4 regions of the Gluconacetobacter entanii genome follow, and region 2 is predicted to be linked to each of the others. Evidence: riboswitches for the same ligand, from Rfam matches in the RefSeq annotation. Region 2 holds a riboswitch; each other region holds the start of a gene.

Region 1 (3,615 bases), on a different contig from region 2:
CGATAGCACCTTCGAAACTGAGCGCTTGCTGCGGATAGATCACTCGTCACCTTTTTCCGAGCGCAGGTTACGAGAGACTTACGCGACCTTTTGTAAAACTACGGCCGAAAGGGATGCGCCTCAGCCTACAGCTAAACCTTACATGATAGTTCGTTTAACGTTCTCTCTAAGCGTACGTTAAATGCACTTTCGTGTAGTCACCCCATTAAGCTGAATGTTAGCGCCATTACGATATCCAAACCGGTTTCGATTTGCATATTCAGTAAAGGCACCGAAACCCAGACCCAGTGTGGTCCACATGATGATCTGCATGCCTAAGGAATCAATCCTGAAATTCCAGAGCAAATCAGCAGGGAAATTAGAGGGGACTTCATTAACCGCAGGAAGTAACTCGCCTGTTGTAAAGACAATCAGAATATAACACGCGCCTGCAAGATAGGTTGCCGTCCATGCATTATATTGCTGACGTAAGCGTCCCTGAAGCATTGTGGCTGCGATCATCCCCAGTAGGGAGACCAGCATCATTATAAAATACAATTCTGTCCGCATGCCAATTGTATCCGGGTTTCCTACGGATGGCGGGTTGGCAGGATACTTGATGCTTGGCACCACATATACGGCAATAATCCCGGTTATCGCCAGCAGAACAGACACAACACGAGGGTCTGTGCTTTTCATGCGCCCATTTGCATAAGAAAATACAAGAGCGAAAAGCCCGCCAAACGCTGTCGAGTAAACCATTACACCTGTGAGCAATCCGTAACTGGCTTGAAGTTTCCGGCTTACAAGTTCCGGCTCTTCAACATCATGGATGCCTCGCTCCAGATCTGCCTTGGCTTTAGCCTCGTCCATGGCAGATTCAAATGCAATGGCATGATCGACCTGAGGTTCTCCAAAAACTTTTGCGAAACTGAATACCAGAATGCCGGCCAGAAAACCGACGAGCATTCCGCGAATAAGTAGGGTGCGGACCATCATTCTGTTTTCCATGTCAGTGGCAGGGGAAACCCAGAAGATGGCGACTGTCATGCACCCACTCGTGCACATACATGCCAGGAATAATTGATGTCGCCCCTTCCTCTGCGCCGACAAAATAAAGGGCCAGCAGCATCAGCAAGCCGAAAACCAACCACGGCGCTATCTCCCTGACGGGAATAGGCGCGGGAGAGGGGATAGCGTGGGAACCTATTGCAGTATCAGACATTTTATACGACTCCTCAGGAAAAATGCGTCCTGTTTCGCTCGGAACGGAGCCATGCGCGGGTCTGACTTTCGGGTAGAAAATTGTGTTCTACACCTGCTTACAGTGGCGCAACCGTGCCGGGATCTCACCGGCTTCCGCGTTTATGGCCTGCAGGGGTATAATCTACTCTCCCTTAATCTAAAACTCCTAAAAGAGCATAGCCTGACATAATTTGACATGAACTGCCACGGCTGCAGGTGAAACGCCGAAGCGCAGGCGGTCAATATCCATCAGGAAGGGATTTCTCTAATTATCCTGTCTTGCCTTTTTGGGGATAAGAATTTTATAACACTGTCTATCAAGTCGACGGTCCCGTGCGAACGGGTGAAAAGGGAATGTCGTATAACTCTGGCTGGGGCAATTTCCCCGGGAGTTCAGTCGACAGCTGCCCCCGCAACTGTAGACGGCGAGCATTGTGTCCTCAGCTACCAGATTGGGTAGCAGCCACTGACTTCGGTTGGGAAGGCGGATGCAACGTGGTGACCCGTGAGTCAGGAGACCTACCGTCGAGTTCAGATATGTCGCCGGGCGGGTGGAGCCGGAGGCGGATCAAGGCGTGATGCATTTTCTTCTTTGACGCTCTGTCGCGATGGCATGCGTGTTTGTTTCCCAGTCGGGAAATGACTGCATTCGGAATTGTTGCTCCTTTTACCGACGCTTCCCCGACAGGCTCCCTCCATGACATTTCTTGACTCTCCGGGCGTTACGCGACGCTCGGCTCGTGTGCTTTTTATCAATTCCACTCTGGTAGGAAGCCTCTTCGCATACTCAGCCGCTTATGCTCAGGCTCCTCAGACCCAGATCGAGGAAGATCGGGCGCGCCTTGGCAACTCCACTCCGCTGGTTGAGCAGATCGACCCAGCAACCATACGTGATTCGGAGCGCGCGCAAGCCGATGCTGCGGAGAAGGCGGCTGGTGACGATAAACTCGACACCAGTGGTAACCTGCTAGGCAATATGTGGGGCGCGCGGTCATGGATGTACAAGCACGGCATCAGCTTCGACATCCAGGAAGTCGATGAACTCTGGGGCAACGGGACTGGCGGTTCGGCTTCTGGTAATGATGGTGCAGGCGGATCAGGCACCGGCCCGTCCTACGACGGTGTAACCATGCCCACGCTGACCGTCGATACCGAGAAACTGTTCGGGCTGAAGGGCGGGCTGTTCAATGTCAGCGCACTGCAGACACGCGGGCGCTCGATCTCGCAGGACCATCTGGCCAATTTCAACCCTGTCAGCGGATTTGAGGCTGACCGTTCCACCCGCCTGTTCGAACTATGGTACCAGCAGTCTTTCCTTGGCGGCAAGCTGGACGTAAAGATCGGCCAGCAGGATCTTGATACCGAGTTCCTGATCAGCGATTACGCCTCGCTTTACCTCAACGCCAATTTCGGCTGGCCCATGGCGCCCTCGGTCAACCTGTATGGCGGCGGGCCGTCCTGGCCGCTGTCGTCTCCCGCCATCCGGATCCGCTACCGGCCGAGCGAGAAGTTCACCTTCATGTTTGCCGCAGCGGACGACAATCCGCCGGGTAACCGCTATAATTCTACCCCCATCCAGCAGGCTACCGGCTCCATCAGTGGCTATAATTCCGATCCCACCAGCCAGACCTATGATGGCGCCAACGGCACCAATTTCAACATGGGCACCGGTGCCCTGCTGATGACCGAACTGCAATACGCGCTCAACCCGCAGCCGGCCGACATGTCGAACGTGACCAAGAATCCTGGCCTGCCGGGCGTGTACAAGCTGGGCGGGTTCTATGATACCGCGAAGTTCGCCGACTATCGTTACAACCGCAATGGCGGTTCGTTAGGAGCAGCAGTGGCCAACGCCACTGCTGCCACGCCACAAAGTGACCTGACCCCGCGCTGGGACCGGGGTAACTGGATGGTGTATGGTATCATCGACCAGATGATCTGGCGGCCGTCGCTCACATCGGCCCGCTCGGTGGGCGTGTTCGTACGCGCCACGGGTAATGGCGGTGATCGTAACCAGATCAGCTTCGCTATTGACGCCGGCCTGAATCTTAAGGCGCCGTTTAAGGGGCGCGATAACGACACGATCGGTCTGGGCTGGGGCATTGGTCGCGCCAGTTCCGGCCTGCGGCAATTTGACCGCGACAGTCAGACGCTTGTGCAGGGCAATGAAAACCATCTTGAACTGACCTATCAGGCGCAGGTTACGCCGTGGATGGTCATGCAGCCTGATTTTCAGTACGTATGGCACCCTTCGGGCGGCGCGCCGGATTGGACCGGTTTGCGCCGCGTAGGTGACGAAGCGATTTTCGGCCTGCACAGCAGCATTACTTTTTAAGTATAAATACACGAACAGAAAGTACTAATTTATATTATTGTTAAATCATATAAAAC
Region 2 (3,615 bases):
ACAGATATGAGCATGGTACTCCCTTCCATTGCGTCGCGCCTAATGGCGACCATTACGGAGCCAGAGCCGGTTGTTGCAATTCGGATGCTTATTGCGGCCTGTCTGGATCAATCCTCGTCCCTTCGCCTGCGGCTACCAGAGGTAAAGCAGCTTTTCGCCCGCTTTATAGCCGCCATTATGCGTGAAAGGACAGATGCTCTGGAGGCTATTGCCAACTCGGTGGAAAAACAGATCACCGCGCTGTCTTTTCGTCCGTTTACGCCGCGACAGGTTCGACAGATTCTGGGGATCACCAACCAGGAGCGTCTTTTCTGGACACGAGACGGGCGCCTGCACCAGACAGGAACAATCCTGAACAATCAGCGCGGCCAGAAATTCAGAGTTCCTGTATATTGTGCCGAGAGAATTGGATGGCTCAGTCAGAACCCAGACATGATCGCGGCATGGCGTGACGAGGATGCTCGCATCCTGACTCAAGAAGGCCTGTCCGATGCAGATCTTTCCAGTTAATCCGCTCCGATTCCCGGTGAAACGAAAAATGGCCTCTCCCGTCCCTTCGCCTGATTTTATTCTCATACAACAGCGGCGACGTCAGCGTTCTGTCTCGGTATCCCGCCTTATGGAATCCGCACCTCTGCGGGAAGATGTAATTCAGGCAATAGCCAAGACTGAACTCCCTGCCCCCAATCCGGAAGACCGCATTCGTGCGGATGGATTTGAAACATTCCTACGTCTGGTACCTTCCGCTGGCCGATTACCCGCTGCGCCGAAGGCGCGGGGCGACTATCTTGAGGAACTGTTTTCGCCCCTGCTATTAGAAGCTCTCGCCTATGTGGATACAGCCCGCGATTTATCGGACACGCACGGGGTCGAGGCGCTCATGGCCTTGCTTCAGGCCTATATTTCCGCGCAATGGACAATTGGCGCGCGTGACGCCGCCATGCACTTGTATAGCGCATCAAGCCCGAACGCCTGATTGACAACATAGTGGCTAACGCGCGGGCGCGTATCCCCGCCCGCGTGTTTCGAAGATGAAGACACTGAGTGACCTACACTTATTGGATCGGAGCGACAAGTTTGATTGGCATCAACAAGCTCTTCGTTCCATGCAGGCCGGCATCGCGTTTCGAGGAATTGGGCGTTCCTCTCACTTCGCGCATAATGGAATGAGACCCTTGATTGATGATGGCCCCGCGCGAGCGGGTTAAAAGGGAACGCTGTAACGCTCTGGCTGGACAATTCTGTTCCGGGAGCCAGTCAGCGGCTGCTCCCGCAACTGTATGCGGTATGCCACCAGTTCGTTCACCTGCGGGTGAGCCACTGTTTCCCTTGGGGAATGGGAAGGCATGAACTGGCTGGCCATGATCCGTGAGCCAGGAGACCTGCCATCGTCTGCAAACCACGTCGTCGGGCGGGATGCACCGAAGGCAGGAGATTTCCCATGCGTCATGGGAAGACCAATGCGGCCGATCAATGCTCCCGATGTTTCCTGTTTCTGGCGGAGACATCGTGATGCGGCATCGTAGGACCGCCGCGTTTCTGCCAACCGGCCTGGAGCGCCCGAGTGTTGCTGGAGGCTCGTACTGGGCCCCTCAGGCCGGGGCGGCAGTGGGAAGCGGGCGCGACAAGAACTTCATGGAAAACGTCCATGCCGTAGATAGCACCCTCGCCGCTCATTCCCATGGCGCGCACCTCGGGGCATCAATCATGCGCTTTTCGATCCGAATTCTCCGATAAATCCGCCGATGTTCCATAATTTTAGTCACGTACGAAGCGACGAAAGACACATCATGAATATTGCGCAAAAAGCAACCTGTGTCTCGTTAATACTCAGTGTCATGACTCGAGGGGCTGCTGTTCACGCACAAGTTCCTCCAGCGACAACAGTTCCGCCCCCCGTTCTGGGGCAATGGGTCACCAAAAATCACAAGGGTGTTTTCGAGATCACACGGTGTGGCGACCATTTGTGTGGAAAGCTGGTTGGCCTGAACTATAGTGATGACATCCCACGCGACCAGACGGGCCGTTCGGAATGTGGGTTGCCCATGCTGCGGGACTTTGTGCCGGATCCGGATCAACCAGATCGGTGGAACGGGTCCATTCTCGACCCCAATACCAATCATGTCTATCAAGCGCGCATGTGGGTTAACCAGTCCGGACAACTCAAGCTACGGGGCTATCTTGGGATTCCGATGTTCGGACAGACACAGACATGGCTTCCTTATCGCGGTCATATCGGCCCGAACTGCAAAATGAGCACCTGATCGGCGTGGTGCCTGGTCAGGAGAAGATGCCCATGCGCCTTGAGACGGGGCATGAGCATCTATCAGTTTATTATCCGATATCTTTCCGGGACGGCATGCCATTCTGGATAAGCAGTTGGCGCAGCGCCATGATAACTGGAAAGACCTCCTGATTCCGGTCGCCGTCCTGCTCCCGCCAGGCCTGCTGCTCCAGTTCAACAATTTCGCGATCTTCTGTGAAAACACGCTCCGTAAAGGCGATCAGCAGCGGCCACGCCAGATCCAGTAAAAATGGTATTTTCAACCTGCGTATGGATAGAAGCCCGAATACGCGATTGGTCAGTTCTTCCCGGTCCTGTGGCACATATGCAATCCACAGTTCCATGACCGGTTCATCAATCCCCTCCGTCGAGATCCGCAATGTCTGATAGGGATACTGCGTGCGGATGGTCATGACATCCCGATAGGCAAAATCCCGGCCATCCTTGCGACGCTGCCCGTAAATCAGGGCCTCGCTCAGCGGCTGCCTGCCAGACGTGCGGGCAAAGGTATAGCGGGCCTCCACAAAATCCTCTCCCCGATCCATGCCTAGAAACCGTGGTTTCATGCTTCCGACCAGTCGGCTGTGCAAGATTTGGTGGTTCATGTCCATCAGGTTTTCATGCATGAAGCTGTAGTGACATTGCACGACTTTTCCAAACCGGCGGGTGCGGTAATGGGGGTCACGGACACGCGGAATGTCCGGCAGCGCAATGCTATCGGATTTTTCCAGATCCCCCATGAACACAAAGATGAGGCCGTCCTTCTCCCGGCATGCCCATGTCCGCAGTCGTGGCGGTTCGTTTTCCAGCTTCATGCCGGGGGAAAAACACTGGCCACGCCGACTGTATTTCAGTCCATGGTATGCACAGCGAATGAAATCTCCACACACTTCTCCCTTGCTGAGTGGTAACTGCCGGTGGGGGCAAACATCATCCAGCGCAAAGATGGCCCCGGCCTCGGGCCTGACCACCACGATGGGTTGCCCCGCGTACCGTACGCCAATCGCCCTGCCCCGACGAAGCTCGCGAGACCATGCAACCGGATACCAGAAATCCGGATTGCTGCGGACACGACGGATGTCCTGTTGTGGCAAAGCAGCCCCATCCAGGGCGGCTGTTTCCGATGTATTTCCTGTCATGATATTTTCAATGTCTCACGCTGTTATCAGCGCATGGGACAAAACGGATATCATTTTCGCAAAAGTCGCGGATGGATGCGCTGCGACGTGCTATCGTGCGCCGGCTGGCCACGGCCACGATTTCGGACATTTTCCGCCGCAGGACGCTCATGATGTCTGGATCAGCCAGGCCATCCCTGTCACTTAACGCAC
Region 3 (3,615 bases), on a different contig from region 2:
GCTCCGATCCCGTGACGGTGATGCTACTTTGCGGGGCTTGCTGATAGATCACGCGCGCGGGCAGGTTGATCGAAAGCATATGCCCACCCGGCCACGGCAGGACGCGGGTTTCGGCAGGGGAGGAGATGGCGTCACCTGTCCCGTCAAACATGGAGAATGGAAATCCCAGCGGGGCACGGGACGATGCGATACCGAAACATGTCAGTGACAGGGCGGCCCCGCCCAGCGCAATCATTGTAATACCGCGGATCATGACTGTAATTCCTTACACTCAGGCAGGAAAAGAGGGGGCTATCAGGCGATAGTGCGCGCGACCATAGCGGACGAGGAGATTGACCATCCCGACGGTAAAAAGGACACATAACGCCATGAGGGACGCGCCGCCACTTGCCAGTCCAAGGCTGACCAGCAGGCCCTGAAGCCAGTCGCCGCCGAAATCCGGGGCAAGGTGGACAACAGCCAGCGGCAGGAGAAGGCTGCCGATCAGGCAGATGGTAATCCCGGTAACAAAAAAGGCCAGGTCCAGCGCCGCCAGTGTCGTCAGCACCGGAAGCACGACAAGAAAGTCCACGGCCGCCAGACCGAATACTCCCACGACCGCGCCCAGCGCATTCGTCAGGTTCCGTTCATCCTCCCACCGGCGCAACCCCGTTTCGGCCCGCAATTCGCGGGCCAGACGCACAGGATCACCCAGGGCGGCGGCAATATCGCTGTCGGATCGGCCGGCGGCATGCCCTTCACCGAAATGCGTTTCATATTCAGAAACGATATCATCAATCACATGCCGCGGCAGCCCTCTGAGGCCAGCGCGCAATTGGTCAAGGAACATCTGTCTGCTGTTCATGGCTATGTGTTCCCGGTGTTTTTCTGCACGGTGAGCGAGGGGGACCTGTGCATGTCGGCAGGTTCCGCAGGTGAAGAAGATGGTTCAGTCGCACTGTCGGATGTGGGGGGAACGCCAAGGATGGCGGACACCGCCCGGGTAAAGGTCGTCCATGCCCTGCGCTGTGCATGCAGGCTTTCACGTCCTTTTTCCGTCAGGGTATAATATTTTCGCGGTGGACCAGACGAAGATTCAACAAAATATGTCGAAACAAGCCCATCTTTCTGCATTCGCCGCATGAGGGGATAGATGGTGCCCTCGCCCATTTCTATGGCATCGGACAATCGGCTGGCGATGTCATAGCCGTAGGAATCAGCCTGCGACAACAGGGCCAGTACGCATGGTTCCAGCACGCCCTTCTTGAATTGAACAAGGTTGGGTTCCACAGCCTTTCCAGTTTTCAGACCGTTCGCGCATCTTTTCAGGGACGTTCGACCATAGGCCATAAGAATGCATAGACAGTTACCTTATAGTAACCAGAACCATTCATTGCAAGGTACCTGTTTTGAAATTTCTGTTTCGTGTCCGGTGCGGGTGGCGAAGTGGCGGAAGGCCCATGGAAGGCCGGGTTGACAAGACCGCCCCATCCGATCAGAACCGTCCCGACGGTGTCCCCTTTCGGGGGGATGAAAAGGGAATGGAGTGCGGATTGCGATCCAATGCTCCTGCTGTCCCCGCAACTGTAAACGGTCTGGCCTTGCATTACCGGATGTTACCATCCGGGCCACTGGAAACCGCGGTTTTCCGGGAAGGTTGTGCAGGCCCCCACGCCGTGAGCCAGGAGACCTGCCGTCATGATGGTTGCGACCGGGAACTGTCGGGCGGGGTGTCCTGACGGTGTGGTGTTACGGGATCCCGTGCGGATCGGACGGCCTGTGGCAACGCGCTCTCGTGGCAACGATGATGTGACCGCGAGACCTGGACCCGATGAGTTTTTTCCGTAATCTGCTGATTGCCTCGACCATATTGATGACAGCGGGGGCTGCCATGGCGCATGCCGATACGGCCGCCGGGCAGGATACGCCACAAAAACAGGCCGTCAGGCAGTATGTCATCCGGAATGGAAAATCGAAGGCGGTTGTCTTGCCGGGAGCTGATGGCCTGCCCGACCAGATCAGCGTGAGTGCCGCGCGCAGGCCGACATCGGCCGATGATATCGGCACCAGCATGACCATCATCACCGAAAAGCAGATCCAGACCCAGCAACGGCGCAGCCTGACGGATATCCTAACACGCCAGCCCGGCCTGAACGTGGTGCAGACGGGCGGGGCGGGTGGTGTCTCCTTCATCTACATGCGTGGCAATAATCCCAACGAGGTCAAGGTCCGCCTTGATGGCATGGACATCAATGACGGCAGTTCCTCAACTGGTGCATTCGATGCCGGTCAGTTCGTGACCGATGGCATGGGACGGATCGAGATCCTGCGTGGTCCGCAAAGCGGCCTGTATGGCGCGGACGCCATGGCGGGGGTCATCGACGTCACCACGGCGCAGGGGCAGGGGCGTTTCAGGCCGTTTGTCCGTATCGAGGGCGGTGGTTACGGAACCTTCAACCAGACCCTTGGCGTACGTGGCGGCCAGGGGCGCTTTCATTACAATGTTGAATTGTCCCATTACCGGATGGAGGGATTCAATAATATCCCATCCTATATCGAACGGTATTATGGCGCCGATCATCAGCAGCGGCACGAAGGCAACCGCAATGACAACCGGAGCGCCAATATCAGGCTGGGCTATGACGTGACCCGCAATCTTGACCTTGGCCTGACGGCGCGCCTGGTGCAGGGCAACAATCATTCCTATTCATTGTATGACCTGCAGAGTGAAAATCTGTACGGTGATAAAGGTGTGCGGGAACAGACCAACCAGAATGAGGCCATCGTCCGCGGGACGGCGCATCTGGTGTCCTTCCACGGGCTTTTCGATCAGGTGCTGGGCCTTGGTTACATGACCAACCGCAACCGCTGGACGGAGACGGGGACAAGTTATGGCAGTCCGGTCAACCCCGACCCGGATTATTACCGCTCCAGCAGACTGAAGGTGGACTGGCACGGCACGTTCGATTTCAAACGGTATGGTCAGGTGCTGATCGGTGCCGAACATTTCCATGATACGTTCAACACCAGCCATACGGCCGCCGACATGTGGGATAGCGGATATGATACATCCGCCAGCATGGATACGACCGCAGGTTACGGGCAGTATCAGGGAAACTGGAAGCACATCCTCTATGGTGCGGCCAATATCCGCTATGACGCCAATTCACGCTACGGCAACCATGTGACATGGCGTGTCGCGCCCGCAATCCATGTGCCCGGCAGCGGAACCATCATCAAGGCCAGCGCCGGTTCAGGCTTTCATGGCCCCTCCCTGTACCAGCTTTTCGTCAATCAGGTGGGCGTCGGGTATTCGGAAAAAGGCAATCCCGACCTGAAGGCCGAGCAGTTGATCGGCTATGACGCGGGGGTGGAACAGAAACTGCTGCATGACCGCCTGAATTTTGGTGCGACATGGTATGACAACAGGGTCCGGAACCTGATCCAGTCCTCCCTGTCGATAGATTCTTCGTATGATTACAATTATTCCTACGCCAATGTCGCAAAGGCACGGATGTACGGGGTGGAGGCCTTTCTGGACTGGAAGGCACTCAGTAGCCTTGAGTTCAACCTGAGCTATACCTGGACCCATACCCGGGACGAGGCGACCCATGACGAACTCCAGCGTCGCCCACA
Region 4 (3,615 bases), on a different contig from region 2:
GTGACCTCGACCCCGCACTGGTCGATTCGATCTGCGCGGAGATCACCCTGAAACAGGCGATCACGACATCGCCGCAACTGCTTGCGGGCAACATCCGCGGCCGCATCGTCGTCAACACGCGCGAGGGGTAGGCCCGCACCGTCCTGACACCCGCACGGGCGTCAGGACAGGCAGGCGCCGGAACGGATCAGTGGCAGGGGAAGCCGAGCAGGTGGCGTCCGTCATGGACGAATTCATGGACATAATGTCCCGACACCAGCGAGGTCGCGCCCTGTTCCGCGCCGACGAAATACAGCAGCAGTGACGCGATCACGAGGCCGAACGCCGCCCAGGGCAGCAGGTCACGAACCGGAATCGCGGCAGGTGCGGAGGACAGGCCGCCCGTGGGCAGGACGGAAGATGTGTGGTTCATGGCAAATGCACTCCCTGATCAGTCGTGATCCCCGACTAACCGATTTCACGACCATCGGCAAACGCTTCACACCGGGCAGCGGGCATGCATGGTCGGTGGCAGGGAACCATGACTTCCCTTTGTGGATGCAAGAACGCAGAGTGTTTGCGTCGCGCGGGCTGACGGAGGAGAACATAAAAAGTTCTGGGTGGCGTCTTTTTCAAAAAGCAATGTTATCTGAAGCTTTTTGAAAAAAGCTTCACCAAAAACCTTTATAAATCCACCAGATGTCTTCCGAACGGCATTTTCAGACAATCCCTTAAGAGAACAGAAGTTTTTTGGTTCTTTTTTTCAAAAAAAGAACACGCCTTCTCCTGCACACGAAACCAAAGTCTGCCATGCACCTGACCTGCCTGTCCCTTCCCGCGCCCGACTGCCTGCGCCGCGCCATCATTCCCACCCATGACGACCTGCCCGCCCTGCCCCCCGGACAGGCCGCGCGCTGGTGTACGGATACTCCCGTCACCTGTGGCGATGACGCTGCCACACAGGTCGGGTGCTGGACCGGGCGCACGCCCCTGCCCCACCGCGCCCTGCGCGCGCGCCACCATGGCGCATGGCAGGGGCGCGCCCTGCGTGACCTGCCCGCACAGGACATGGCGGCGTGGATCACGGACCCGCACTTCGCCCCACCGGGGGGCGAAAGCCTGCGCGACGTGCTGGCGCGCGCGGCGGCATGGCTGTCATGCTGTCCCACCGATCGCGGGGAAATGGCGCTTGTCGCGGATGCGCTGGTCATACGCGCGCTTGTGCTGGCGACGCTTGGCGCGGATGCGGCGGCGTTCGCGGCCCTCGACATCGCGCCATGCACACGGACCGTCCTGACATTCCACAACCGATGGCGGGTGCGTGAAACAGGGGGGATTGCAGCGTTTTGACTCTGCATGGCGGGGGCGTATAAAAGCCCGCGTGATGGTTCCCGCAAGGGATGAAACAGGGAAGTACGGTGCGTGGCGCGGCAGGCCGCCGCACACAATGCCGTCGCTGCCCCCGCAACTGTAAGTGGCGTCAAGCGCCCGGCAGGTCGCCCGTGTCCGGCATATGTCCGACATGGCGCGGCACGTCACTGGCCCCCATGGCCGGGAAGACGCCGGATGCGCGGGCACGGACACCCCAGTCCCTGTCCCGGCCACAAGTCAGGAGACCTGCCATCATCGTCATGCCCCGCCCTTGCGGGACATGGCACGATTACTGGTGTCGCAGGTCCGGCGGGGTGCCTGGAATGCGATGACGTCCTGATGTCCGCGCCGCGCATCGTACGTGATGCCGCACGGTCGATGCACCCCGGCCATGTCCACATCCCCCATCCGGGATGAGGCGACGACAGCGCAGGATGAACGTGCAATGACCACAGGCGACGTCCCCCTTCCCCCACCGGGTTCCGACACCCCTGCCATCCACATCCATGTCTGCGTCACCTGCCTGCGCGGCCTGCCGGTCGGCGCGCCACCACCCGGGCGCGACCTGCACGAGGCGATGCGCGAACGCGCGCAGGGCACCAGTGTCGTGGTGCATGAGGTCAGATGCCTTGCCGCGTGCGACCGTGGCTGCACCGCCATCGTCGCCATGCCGGGGAAATGGGGATGGCTGCTCGGCCATCTCGGCCCGGAGAAGGCCGACGACCTGATGACCTACCTTGCCGCCTATGCCGCCTCACGCAGCGGCAGCGTCATGCCCTCGCGCCGCCCGGCCTCGCTGTCGGACATGGTGCTGGGCCGTTTTCCCGCCTCCCTCCTGACGGAGCAAAGTTCATGACCACACCCTCCCCCTCCCGTGCCCCTGCCGCCCGTGCAAAGGTGCCGGTCACCGTCATCACCGGCTTCCTCGGCGCGGGGAAGACGACGCTGCTGCGCCATGTGCTGTCGCAGGCGCGCGGGCGGCGCATCGCCATTGTCGTCAACGAATTCGGCACGCTGGGCATTGATGGCGAGACGCTGCGTTCATGCGGGGTGGAAGGCTGCCGGGACGAGGATATCGTCGAACTGACCAATGGCTGCCTGTGCTGCACCGTGGCGGACGATTTCCTGCCGACGATGGAGGCCCTGCTCGACCGGGCCGAGCCGCCGGAGCATATCGTGATCGAGACCTCCGGCCTTGCACTGCCCAAGCCGCTGCTCAAGGCGTTTGGCTGGCCCACGGTGCGCACGCGCATGACCGTCGATGGCGTCATCACCGTGGTCGATGGCCCCGCCGTCGCCGCCGGGCGTTTCGCCGATGACCCGGACGAAATTGCACGCCAGCGCCAGGCCGACCCGTCACTGGACCACGACAATCCCCTTGCCGAAGTGTACGAGGACCAGTTGCTGTCGGCGGACATGGTCGTCATCAACAAGACCGACCTGATGACGCCCGAACAGATCGCCATGGTGGAGCGCGAGATCCGTGCGGAGATCCCCCGCGCGGTCAAGATCGTGCATGCCGTGGACGGGCAGGTCGATCCCGTCGTCCTGCTCGGCATGGATGCGGCGGCGGAAGATGACCTGTCGGCCCGTCCCTCCCACCACGACGCGGAAGGGGGCGAGCATGAGCATGACGATTTCGAAAGCTTCGTCGCCACCATCCCCGAACAGGCCAGCGCCGACGCCTTTGTCACGCACCTGGCGCATGTGGCGGAAAAATATGACATCCTGCGCATGAAGGGATTCGCCGCAGTGCGGGGCAAGCCGATGCGCCTTGCGGTACAGGGCGTGGGCAGCCGTTTCCGCCACCAGTTCGACCGTCCCCTGCCCGAAGGCGCGCCGCGCACCGGCAGCCTTGTCATCATCGGGCAGAAGGGCCTGCCGCGCGCTACGATCGAGGCGGACCTGCAACAGGCCTGAAAGACTGTCTGAAAACTTTTATTTTCCATCAACGCCCCTGATGCCGTTGCAACCGCCATGAGCCGATGACCATGAGCACGAAATACAGAGACGACGCACATGCATCTCCTGGCGCGTGAGGTCCGCAGCCTTGACGAGGACGCGGTGGCCGAAGACCTCGGCCATGCGCCCGCCGACATCGTGTTCCTGTCATTTTCCGACAGCGACCTGCTGGCCCTGCGTGCGGCGGCCGATGCCGGGGCGGCGGGTGACGCCACGGTGCGCATCACCAGCCTGTCGCGCCTGCTCCACCCCATGTCGATCGACCTGTACGTGGCCGATACCCTCATGCGTTCGCGCTGCGTG

Evidence for each region. A riboswitch is a leader RNA that binds a small molecule or an ion and turns the genes downstream of it on or off. The one in region 2 is predicted to bind cobalamin.
Region 1: linked by a shared signal. The riboswitch ahead of HNH97_RS15655 (carbohydrate porin) and the one ahead of HNH97_RS13555 (DUF2147 domain-containing protein) in region 2 are both predicted to bind cobalamin.
Region 3: linked by a shared signal. The riboswitch ahead of HNH97_RS01025 (TonB-dependent receptor plug domain-containing protein) and the one ahead of HNH97_RS13555 (DUF2147 domain-containing protein) in region 2 are both predicted to bind cobalamin.
Region 4: linked by a shared signal. The riboswitch ahead of HNH97_RS12230 (DUF1636 domain-containing protein) and the one ahead of HNH97_RS13555 (DUF2147 domain-containing protein) in region 2 are both predicted to bind cobalamin.

What each region holds. Positions count from the first base shown of each region.
Region 1 is NZ_JABJWD010000107.1:1,698-5,312, reverse strand. Features, by position in the region: gene HNH97_RS15665 (CbtA family protein) at 178-978, opposite strand; gene HNH97_RS15660 (CbtB domain-containing protein) at 992-1,204, opposite strand; cobalamin riboswitch at 1,534-1,765, shown strand; gene HNH97_RS15655 (carbohydrate porin) at 1,922-3,559, shown strand.
Region 2 is NZ_JABJWD010000078.1:6,087-9,701, forward strand. Features, by position in the region: gene HNH97_RS13545 (hypothetical protein) at 1-510, shown strand, start outside; gene HNH97_RS13550 (hypothetical protein) at 491-976, shown strand; cobalamin riboswitch at 1,170-1,404, shown strand; gene HNH97_RS13555 (DUF2147 domain-containing protein) at 1,791-2,264, shown strand; gene HNH97_RS13560 (aromatic ring-hydroxylating oxygenase subunit alpha) at 2,335-3,423, opposite strand; gene HNH97_RS13565 (uroporphyrinogen decarboxylase/cobalamine-independent methonine synthase family protein) at 3,431-3,615, opposite strand, start outside.
Region 3 is NZ_JABJWD010000003.1:226,813-230,427, reverse strand. Features, by position in the region: gene HNH97_RS01040 (GIN domain-containing protein) at 1-253, opposite strand, end outside; gene HNH97_RS01035 (DUF1700 domain-containing protein) at 272-844, opposite strand; gene HNH97_RS01030 (PadR family transcriptional regulator) at 847-1,329, opposite strand; cobalamin riboswitch at 1,473-1,691, shown strand; gene HNH97_RS01025 (TonB-dependent receptor plug domain-containing protein) at 1,811-3,615, shown strand, end outside.
Region 4 is NZ_JABJWD010000068.1:19,961-23,575, reverse strand. Features, by position in the region: gene acuI (acrylyl-CoA reductase (NADPH)) at 1-131, shown strand, start outside; gene HNH97_RS12240 (CbtB domain-containing protein) at 188-412, opposite strand; gene HNH97_RS12235 (histidine phosphatase family protein) at 790-1,329, shown strand; cobalamin riboswitch at 1,348-1,618, shown strand; gene HNH97_RS12230 (DUF1636 domain-containing protein) at 1,796-2,206, shown strand; gene cobW (cobalamin biosynthesis protein CobW) at 2,203-3,270, shown strand; gene cobN (cobaltochelatase subunit CobN) at 3,370-3,615, shown strand, end outside.